3 regions of the Streptomyces sp. NPDC088254 genome follow, and region 3 is predicted to be linked to each of the others. Evidence: riboswitches for the same ligand, from Rfam matches in the RefSeq annotation. Region 3 holds a riboswitch; each other region holds the start of a gene.

Region 1 (3,250 bases), on a different contig from region 3:
GTGGCGACGCCGCCCTTGCCGAGGGTGGAGACGAAGGAGGCGGTGACGAAGTCGGGTTCGGCGTCCAGGACCTTCTCGAAGGAGGGGTTGTTGTCGGCGAGGCGCGGCACGGTGGCGTTGGCCTTCTCCAGGCCCTTCATCACCGGGTCGGTCCAGGTCGCCGTGCCCGCCATGCGGTCGGCCAGGCCCAGGGAGAGCAGGATCTCGGTGGTGCCCTGGTTGAGTGAGACGGCCCGCTTCGGGGCCGACTTCATGGTGACCTTGTTCCCGCAGTTGTCGATGGTGACCGGGTAGCCGGTGGCCGCGGCCTTCTCGGTCTTCGCGTCGTCGCCGTCGGCGGAGCCGCAGGCGGTGAGCAGCAGGGCGGAGGTGAGAAGCAGGGCCGGGGTACGGAGGAGGGCGGGGGTGCGGAGCACGGGCATGCCTCGGGGGTCGGGGCTCGTTCGCGGAGCCTGGCCTACGGGTGTCCCCCGCGCCGGGGCGCGGAGGTGCCAGCAGGTCTTCGGACTCGGGTTCGTCCGGCCGGGGCGCCTTCCCGGTCTCCCAGTGGCGTGCGTGCCCCGCCCGTCCCCCTCACCGCTGCGCGTCAGTTCCGGATTCGCACCGGATTCCCTGGCCTCGGGTGTGGCTCGACTGGCCCGTCGAGGCTATCAAGCCCGTCGTACGGTCAGATCGTGCGCTCGGTCACGGGGTAGGGAACAAAGGTGCTGGTGTTCTCGGGGCGCTGGGCTACCGCTTCCAGTGGAACTGGGCTGCGCCCACCCCATGGGCCCGCTCCGGCTCGCGGACCTGATCGGCCTGGACACCGTCGCCTCGATCGCCCAGTCCCTCTACGACGAGTTCCGCGAGCCGCTCTACGCCCCGCCGCCGCTGCTCCAGCGAATGGTGGAGGCCGGTCTCCTCGGCCGTAAGACCGGCCGGGGGTTCCGCATCTACGACCAGGACTGAGGGCCTGGTACGACGCGGGCTGAGGGGCCCGCGACCGCCGCCGCGGGGTGAGGGTGCCGCGCGGCGCGGGGCGGGGGAAGGGGTGGGAGACGCGTGCGCGACGTTTCCCGCCCTCGGCCCGTTTCACACCCGTCACCCGCGTGCACCAGCTCACCATTCGAATGATGGACACGGCCCTCCGGACGCGTAGCCAGCCCCTTACGCTGACTGGTGCAGCTGGTTCGCCCCGTCCGCCAGGCGGGATGCGTCGCAAGAGGGAACCCGGTGGGAATCCGGGACTGCCCCGCAGCGGTGAGCGGGAACGACCGCCGTCATACGCACTGGATCCGAGGTACAGGGTCTGGGAAGCGACGGCCAGTAGGTGTCCTCCGGACCAGGAGGGCGTGCCCGCAAGTCCGAAGACCTGCCACTGCCCGTGTGCGAACCACTCGTACGCGGACATCCCGGTGACCTCGTGGGCGGGTCGGCGTACATACCGAGCGCACGACCGCGCTGTGCAGCGCAAGGTCGCCTCCGCCCGGTTCCGTCACCCCTTCGCGCTCGCGTCCCGTCGCCGGGATCTCAGGGATTCGTCTCGCGAAGGAGATCTCCGTGACCACCAAGTCCGCAGCCGCGGCAGCCCGGGCCACCGTGTACGGCTACCCCCGCCAGGGACAGAGCCGGGAACTGAAGAAGGCGATCGAGGGCTACTGGAAGGGCCGCGTCACCGCCAACGCGCTCCAGGACACCGCCGCCGAGCTGCGCCGCAGCAACTGGCGGCAGCTCGCCGACGCCGGCATCCACGAGGTCCCGACCGGCGACTTCTCGTACTACGACCACGTCCTGGACACCAGCGTCATGGTGGGTGCGATCCCCACCCGCCACCGGGCCGCCGTCGACGCCGACGCCCTCGACGGCTACTTCGCCATGGCCCGCGGCACCCAGGACGTCGCACCGCTGGAGATGACCAAGTGGTTCGACACCAACTACCACTACCTGGTCCCCGAACTCGGCCCGGACACCGTCTTCATTGCCGACACGACCAAGCAGGTCGCCGAGCTGAAGGAAGCCCTCGCTCTGGGCCTCACGGCCAGGCCCGTCGTGGTCGGTCCGGTCACCTATCTCCTGCTGGCCAAGCCCGCCCCCGGCGTCCCCGCCGACTTCGAGCCGCTCACGCTCCTCGACCGCCTGCTCCCGGTCTACGCCGAAGTCCTCGCCGACCTGCGCGCGGCCGGTGCCGAGTGGGTGCAGCTGGACGAGCCCGCGCTCGTCCAGGACCGCACCCCGGCCGAGCTGAACGCCGCCACCCGCGCCTACCGCGATCTCGGCGCCCTCACCGACCGGCCCAAGCTGCTGGTCGCCTCCTACTTCGACCGGCTCGGCGACGCCCTGCCGGTGCTGGCGAAGGCTCCGGTGGAGGGGCTGGCCCTGGACTTCACCGAGGGCGCCTCCGCCAATCTCGGCGATCTCGCCTCCGTGGGCGGACTGCCGGGCAAGCGGCTGGTCGCAGGCGTGGTCAACGGCCGCAACATCTGGGTCAACGACCTCACCAAGTCCCTGTCCACCCTCGGCACCCTGCTCGGGCTGGCCGACCGGGTCGACGTGGCCGCCTCCTGCTCCCTGCTCCACGTCCCGATCGACGCCGCCGCGGAACGCGACATCGACCCGCAGATCCTTCGCTGGCTCGCCTTCGCCCGCCAGAAGACGAGCGAGATCGTCACCCTCGCCACGGGCCTCGCGCAGGGCACAGGCGCGATCGCCGGCGAACTCGCCGCCAACCGGGCCGATCTGGCCTCCCGCGCGACCTCGCCGATCACGCACGACCCCGCCGTACGGGCCCGGACCGCCGCAGTCACGGACGCCGACGCCCGCCGCTCCCAGCCCTACCCCGAACGAGCCACCGCGCAGCGCGCGCACCTCGGACTGCCGCTGCTGCCGACAACGACCATCGGCTCCTTCCCGCAGACCGGTGAACTGCGTGCCGCCCGCGCGGACTTGAGGGCGGGCCGGATCGACACGGCGGGCTACGAGGAGCGCATCAAGGCGGAGATCGGCGAGGTCATCTCCTTCCAGGAGAAGACCGGCCTGGACGTCCTGGTGCACGGCGAGCCCGAACGCAACGACATGGTTCAGTACTTCGCCGAGCAGCTCACCGGCTACCTCGCCACGCAGCACGGCTGGGTCCAGTCCTACGGCACCCGTTACGTCCGCCCGCCGATCCTGGCCGGCGACATCTCCCGCCCCGAGCCGATGACGGTCCGCTGGACGACGTACGCCCAGTCCCTCACCTCACGACCGGTCAAGGGCATGCTCACCGGCCCGG
Region 2 (3,250 bases), on a different contig from region 3:
GATCGCGGGCGCGGGCCGCCGGTAGGGTCCGGCGGTATGACTGTCGCTCGTTCCGTTGCCCTGTTCGTCGTCGCCGCCCTCTTCGAGATCGGTGGCGCTTGGCTGGTGTGGCAGGGCATCCGCGAGCACAAGGGCTGGATCTGGATCGGCGCCGGTGTCCTCGCCCTGGGCCTGTACGGGGTGGTGGCCACCTTCCAGTCCGACGACAACTTCGGCCGCATCCTCGCCGCGTACGGCGGGATCTTCGTCGCCGGGTCGATCGCCTGGGGCATGATCGCCGACGGCTACCGCCCCGACCGGTACGACGTCGTCGGCGCCCTGGTCTGCCTCGCCGGCATGGCCGTGATCATGTACGCGCCCCGCAGCCACTGACCCGCGCCACGGACCCGGACCCCGACAGCGTGAGCCGCACCGTGCAACTTCCCACTCTGTCGCACTCCGGACGCAGCGGGGAGGCGAGCACCCTGGCCGTTCCAGGAATCCCCATCAGCCTGGCCCTCGTCGCGCACTTCGATCCGCTCCACCGGCACGTCGCGGCCGGCCGGTGCAGTGGTCACCCGCTCGCGGGCAAGTGGGGCGTTCGGGCAGTCGGGAAGCGTCAGCAACGTGATCCGCACTCTGCTGTCCTCCGAGCTCACCGCCTGTGGTCAGCACGTCGGACCTTCCAGTGCACTGGAAGGTCCAGGAGCCAAGACGGTGTACGCCAGCATGGGCTTCAGGCCGCTCGCCGCGTCCGGACCGAGATCGCGGCGGACGAGCCCTCAGGAACCTGGTCGGCGGTCCGGCCCTGCCCGTCTTCGGCTGCACGCCGCTCGCCTTCCGGAGGGCACGCGCCGCGCCCCTCCTCGGTAAGGCCGCGCCCCAAGGCAGTTCGTCGTCTGACGCCCCCAACGCTGCCCCTCGCAGTTGTGGCCGGTCCCACAAAAGTGGGTCTGGCGGGGCCGTAGCCGGTTCTGCGATGCTTCGGTCCGTCAAGCGACGGCGGAACGAGGAAGCCGGTGAGATTCCGGCACGGTACCGCCACTGTGTAGGGGGAGCGACTCCACCCATGGCCACCGCCCCGTCCGGGGCGGGAAGGCCGGAGAAGCTGTGATCCCGAGTCAGGAGACTCACGCCGTCGCACCTCGAAGTACGGGGCGGATTTCCCCAGGAGAGGCGGTGGCACCCATGTGCCTGCGTATGTGTGGTGGCAGCTTCGCGCTGCCTGTGGCCCTTCGGAGTCGGCCTGCCCGGCTTGACGCACGAGTCGGTTCTCTCAGCTTCTGACGACCTCCTCCCTCAGCGGGTTCCTTCCCATGCGCCGCACCACGCGCCCCGCCATGCCGGTGCGCACTGCCTACGCACGCCACCAGGAGTCACCGTGTCCGTACGTTCCGCCATGCCCGGCCACCGTCAGGTCGCCGCTGCGGCATTCCTCGCCGCCGCCTTCACGCTGACCGCGTGCGGCGGCGACTCCGGCCCACCCGCCGACGCCAAGGCCCAAGCCGCCGGCGAGGGCTGCATCAAGGACTTCGACCCGGCCAAGGACTACTTCCCGGTCAAGTCGACGGTGAAGCACGCCGAGAACTTCACGCTCCGGTACGAAAAGAGCTACCAGGTCCTCACCGTCAAAGAGCCCTTCCCCAAGGGGAAGCCCGAGTCGTACGTACTGGTCAAGTGCGGTGCTCCGAAGCCGAAGCTGACCGGCGAACTGGCGTCCGCACAGCAGGTCACCGTGCCCGTCAAGAGCCTGTACTCCGCCTCGACGACCCACCTGCCGCTGCTGACCGAGACCGGCACCCTGGACGTGCTGACCGGTGTCGCGAGCGCCACGGCCATCTCCTCCGCCGAGGTGATCGAGCGGGTGAAGGCCGGCAAGGTCACCGAGTACGCCAAGGACCGCACGCTCAACGCCGAGACGGTCATCGGCGCCAAGCCCGACGTGCTGATGACCCAGGGCACCGACGACCCTCAGTACCCGAAGCTGCGTCAGGCGGGCATCGCCGTGGTCGCCAACGCCGAGTGGCTGGAGGCCAGTCCGCTCGGGCGTGCCGAGTGGGTCAAGGCGATGGCCGCGCTCACCGGGGCGGAGAAGCGTGCGGGTGAGGTGTTCGACACCATCGAGGGCGATTACCGGAAGGTCGCAGAGAAGGGCGCGCAGGCGGTCAAGGCAGGCAAGGCCGTCGAGGTCCTGCCCGGCACGATGTACCAGGGCACGTGGTCCATGCCCGCCGGCGGTAGCTACGCCGCCCAGCTGATCAAGGACGCGGGCGGCACCTACCCGTGGGCCGGCGACGAGGGCACCGGCGGCCTCCAGCTCAACTTCGAGGCCGTGTACGCCAAGGGCGGCCAGGCTCCGGTATGGATCGCTGACCAGCAGTGGAAGTCCACCGCAGACGCCGTGAAGGCCGACAGCCGGTACGGGCAGCTGAAGGCGCTGTCCGGCGGTGCGGTCTGGACGAACACGAAGGCGCTCGGCCCCGGAGGGGGCAACGACTACTTCGAGCGCGGCGTGCTGCGCCCGGACCTGGTACTCGCCGACCTCTTCGCGCTGATGCACCCGGACCAAGCGAAGGGCCACACCTTCACCTTCTACCAGCCGGTGCCCAAGGCGTGACGACACACCCGGCAACCAAGGCGACCCCCGCTTCGGACGTCCCGCGGGCGATAGGCCCGGGACGACGGCGCCTAGCCGTCGTCCTCGCCCTCGCGGCCGGTACCGCCACACTGTTCATCCTCGCCGTCGCGACCGGCTCCCATCCTGTGCCGGTCGCGGAGGTGGTGCGGGTCCTGTTCGGCGGCACCGCCGAGGACCCGCGGTGGACCGTGATCGTCGAGCAGGTCAGACTGCCGCGCGCGCTGACCGCAACCGCAGTCGGTGCCGCCCTCGCGGTGGCCGGCGTACAGATGCAGACGCTGTTCCGCAACGCGCTGGCCGACCCGTTCTCCCTCGGGGTGAGTTCGGGCGCCAGCATGGGTGTGGCCGCCGTGGTGGTCGGCACAGGCGGCGTCACTGGCAGCTTCACCGGCGACCTGGCCGGGCTGGGGCGCGTGGGCGTCGTCATCGCGGCCTCGCTCGGCGCCGCCGCCGTCCTGGCCCTCGTCCTGCTGCTCTCCCGATGGGTGCGGTCGGCCGTCACCCTGCTCGTGATCGGAGTCATGATCGGCTCGGCCGCCACCGCGGTGGTCGGCGTGATGCTTGTCTACGCCCGGCCCGAGCGCGCCCAGCAGTTCGTCGTGTGGGGCCTGGGCAGCTTCGGCGCCACGACCT
Region 3 (3,250 bases):
CGCGCGCCCTCCTGGACCGGCTCGCGCCCGGCATCGACGACGCCACCCATCCGCGTGACCTGTCGGAAGGCCAGAAGCTCGCTCTCGTCCTCGCCATCCAGCTCTCCGCCGCGCCGAGAGTCGTCCTCCTGGACGAGCCGACCCGCGGCCTGGACTACCAGGCCAAGACGGCACTGATCGGCATCGTGGACGCCTTGGCGGCCGAGGGCAGGGCCGTGGTCATCTCCACCCATGACGTCGAGTTCGCCGCGCGTGCCGCCGACCGTGTGGTCGTCTTGGCCGAGGGCGATGTCGTCGCTGACGGCCCGACCACGGAAGTCATCGTCTCCTCCCCGACCTTCGCCCCTCAGACGGCCAAGATCTTGTCTCCGCTGCTGTTCCTGACGGTCGAACAAGTGGCGCGGGCGCTGGCGGTCGAAGGTCACGACGGGGCACGCCCGTGAGGACACGCGTCGGCACCGCCATCCGGCTGACCCCGCGCGTCGGCATCGTCATGACCATGGCAGCCTTCCTCGGGCTCGTCGCCTTCTTCTGGCCGTTCGTGGTCGCGCCGGGCAAGTTCGGGTCCAACTACGCACCACCGCTCATCTTCGGTGTCCTGCTGGCCCTCGTCCTGTGCGTGGTGCTGTCGGAGATCGCCGAGGGCGGCATCGACTCGAAGGCACTCGCGATGCTCGGGGTCCTCTCCGCCGTCAACGCCGCACTGCGTCCGCTGGGCGCCGGAACCGCCGGAATCGAGACGGTCTTCTTCGTCCTCGTCCTGGCGGGACGGGTCTACGGCCCCGGCTTCGGCTTCGTGCTCGGCTGCACTTCCCTGTTCGCCTCCGCGCTCATCACCGGTGGGGTCGGGCCGTGGATGCCCTACCAGATGTTCGGCTGCGCCTTCGTGGGGATGCTCGCCGGGTTGCTCCCCAGGGCGACCGGTCGGCGCGAGGTGCTGATGCTGGCCGTCTATGGCTCACTCTCCGGCTATCTCTTCGGCTTCCTCCTCAACCTCTCCTTCTGGCCGTTCTCCCTGGACCCCAACAGCTCGATCGCCTACCTCCCGGGCCTGCCGTTCACCGAGCAGTGGCACCGCTACGTCGCGTTCGACCTGGCCACCTCGCTGGGCTGGGACACCGGGCGGGCGGTCACGAACTTCGTGTGCGTGCTGCTGGCCGGCCCCGCGGTGCTGACCACCTTCCGGCGCGCCGCGCGCAAGGCCCGCTTCCGGGCGCCGGTGCGCTTTGCAACCCCTCGGACGGCCGAATCCGACCCACGCTGACCGGGAACACCACCGGAACGCACCCTGCGGGGGTGGATTTACTAGGACGTCCAACTATATATTCGAGGGGTAGGCCCGCGGTGCAGGGAAGCCGGTGTGATTCCGGCACGGTCCCGCCACTGTGACCGGGGAGTACGCCGTCGAGCAGGACGCCACTGACGAGCTGGATGTCGGGAAGGCGGACGGCGCGCGCTGATCCGGGAGTCAGGATACCGGCCGTGGGATGTTCCGTGTTGTCCACGAGGATGGAGCTGACACACATGGCACCGGTGCGTATTCACGACCCCCGCGGACTCGGCCGTCGGCGTCCCTCACGCCGTATCCCTGTCGTCACCGCCTGACGGTTCGCCCGCCATACGCGTTCTCGCGCTGCCCCCGCACACACGTGCACGCCACCGCGTCCCTGTGTGCCGGTTCGGCGCGCCATCCCGGATCACCCGCACCTGACGAGAGCAGGCACCCATGATCCGTCCGAACGACTCCACCGACGTACGTGAGTTGACCCACTTCATTGGTGGCAAGCACACCCCGGGAACCTCGGGGTCCTACGGCGACGTGTACGACCCCAACACCGGTAGGGTCCAGGCCCGCGTGCCGCTGGCCGACCGGGCCGAGACCGAGGCGGCGATCACCGTCGCCGCCGAGGCGCAGCCTGAGTGGGGTGGGTGGAACCCGCAGCGCCGCGCCCGCGTCCTGCTGCGCTTCCTGCGTCTCGTCGAACAGGAGCAGGACGCGCTCGCCCGGCTGTTGTCGTCCGAGCACGGCAAGACCATCGCAGATGCGCACGGCGACATCCAACGGGGCCTGGAGGTGGTGGAGTTCGCGGCAGGCATCCCGCATCTACTCAAGGGCGAGTTCACCGACAACGCCGGCACCGGGATCGACGTCCACTCCCTGCGCGCCCCGCTCGGAGTCGTCGCCGGCATCACACCGTTCAACTTCCCGGCGATGATTCCCCTCTGGAAGGCCGCGCCCGCACTGGCCTGCGGCAACGCCTTCATCCTCAAGCCCTCGGAGCGCGACCCTTCCGTCCCGCTCAGGCTGGCGGAACTGTTCCAGGAGGCGGGACTGCCGGCCGGCGTCCTCAACGTCGTCAACGGCGCCAGGGAAGCGGTCGACACCCTCCTGGAAGATCCCCGCGTCGCCGCCCTCGGCTTCGTCGGATCCACACCCGTCGCCGCGCACGTCTACGCGACCGCCGCGGCCCATGGCAAACGTGCCCAGTGCTTCGGGGGCGCCAAGAACCACATGATCGTGATGCCGGACGCCGACCTCGACCAGGCGGTGGAGGCCCTGATCGGCGCAGGGTACGGCTCGGCGGGCGAGCGCTGCATGGCCGTCTCCGTGGCCGTGCCCGTGGGCGAGGACACCGCCGACGCGCTGGTCGCCCGGTTGAAGGAGCGCATCGGCGCGCTGCGGATCGGCCGCAGCGACGACCCCGAGGCCGACTTCGGCCCGCTGGTCGGCAGGGACGCCGTCGACAGAGTCCGCGAGTACATCGACCTGGGTGTCGAGGAAGGCGCCGAACTCGTCGTGGACGGCAGGGACTTCGGCCTGCCCGGTCACGAGAACGGCTTCTTCGCTGGGGCCTCGCTGTTCGACCGGGTCACCCCGGCGATGCGCATCTACCAGGAGGAGATCTTCGGCCCCGTGCTGTCGGTCGTGCGTGCCGCCGACTACGAGGAGGCCCTGCGCCTGCCCAGCGAACACCTCTACGGCAACGGCGTCGCCATCTTCACCCGGGACGGCGACACCGCCCGCGATTTCACCCGGCGGGTGAACACCGGCATGGTCGGCGTCAACGTGCCCATCCCGGTGCCGGTCGCCTACCACACCTTCGGCGGCTGGAAGCGCTCCGGCTTCGGCGACCTGAACCAGCACGGCCCGGACGCGATCCGCTTCTACACCCGCACCAAGACTGTCACCTCCCGCTGGCCGGCCGGGCTGCGCGAGGGCGCGAGCTTCACGATCCCCACGATGGGCTGA

What was found. A riboswitch is a leader RNA that binds a small molecule or an ion and turns the genes downstream of it on or off. The one in region 3 is predicted to bind cobalamin.
Region 1: it holds a riboswitch for cobalamin, as region 3 does, so the genes downstream of both, metE (5-methyltetrahydropteroyltriglutamate--homocysteine S-methyltransferase) here and ACIOC0_RS03330 (CoA-acylating methylmalonate-semialdehyde dehydrogenase) in region 3, are expected to answer to the same signal.
Region 2: it holds a riboswitch for cobalamin, as region 3 does, so the genes downstream of both, ACIOC0_RS21455 (ABC transporter substrate-binding protein) here and ACIOC0_RS03330 (CoA-acylating methylmalonate-semialdehyde dehydrogenase) in region 3, are expected to answer to the same signal.

The regions. Positions count from the first base shown of each region.
Region 1 is NZ_JBIURQ010000003.1:101,976-105,225, forward strand. It holds gene ACIOC0_RS11005 (ABC transporter substrate-binding protein) at 1-422, opposite strand, end outside; cobalamin riboswitch at 476-653, opposite strand; partial or broken gene ACIOC0_RS11010 (3-hydroxyacyl-CoA dehydrogenase family protein) at 742-948, shown strand; cobalamin riboswitch at 1,149-1,374, shown strand; gene metE (5-methyltetrahydropteroyltriglutamate--homocysteine S-methyltransferase) at 1,540-3,250, shown strand, end outside.
Region 2 is NZ_JBIURQ010000007.1:170,255-173,504, reverse strand. It holds gene ACIOC0_RS21465 (hypothetical protein) at 1-25, shown strand, start outside; gene ACIOC0_RS21460 (YnfA family protein) at 37-372, shown strand; cobalamin riboswitch at 948-1,134, shown strand; gene ACIOC0_RS21455 (ABC transporter substrate-binding protein) at 1,361-2,596, shown strand; gene ACIOC0_RS21450 (FecCD family ABC transporter permease) at 2,593-3,250, shown strand, end outside.
Region 3 is NZ_JBIURQ010000001.1:723,305-726,554, forward strand. It holds gene ACIOC0_RS03320 (ABC transporter ATP-binding protein) at 1-443, shown strand, start outside; gene ACIOC0_RS03325 (ECF transporter S component) at 494-1,264, shown strand; cobalamin riboswitch at 1,315-1,500, shown strand; gene ACIOC0_RS03330 (CoA-acylating methylmalonate-semialdehyde dehydrogenase) at 1,727-3,250, shown strand.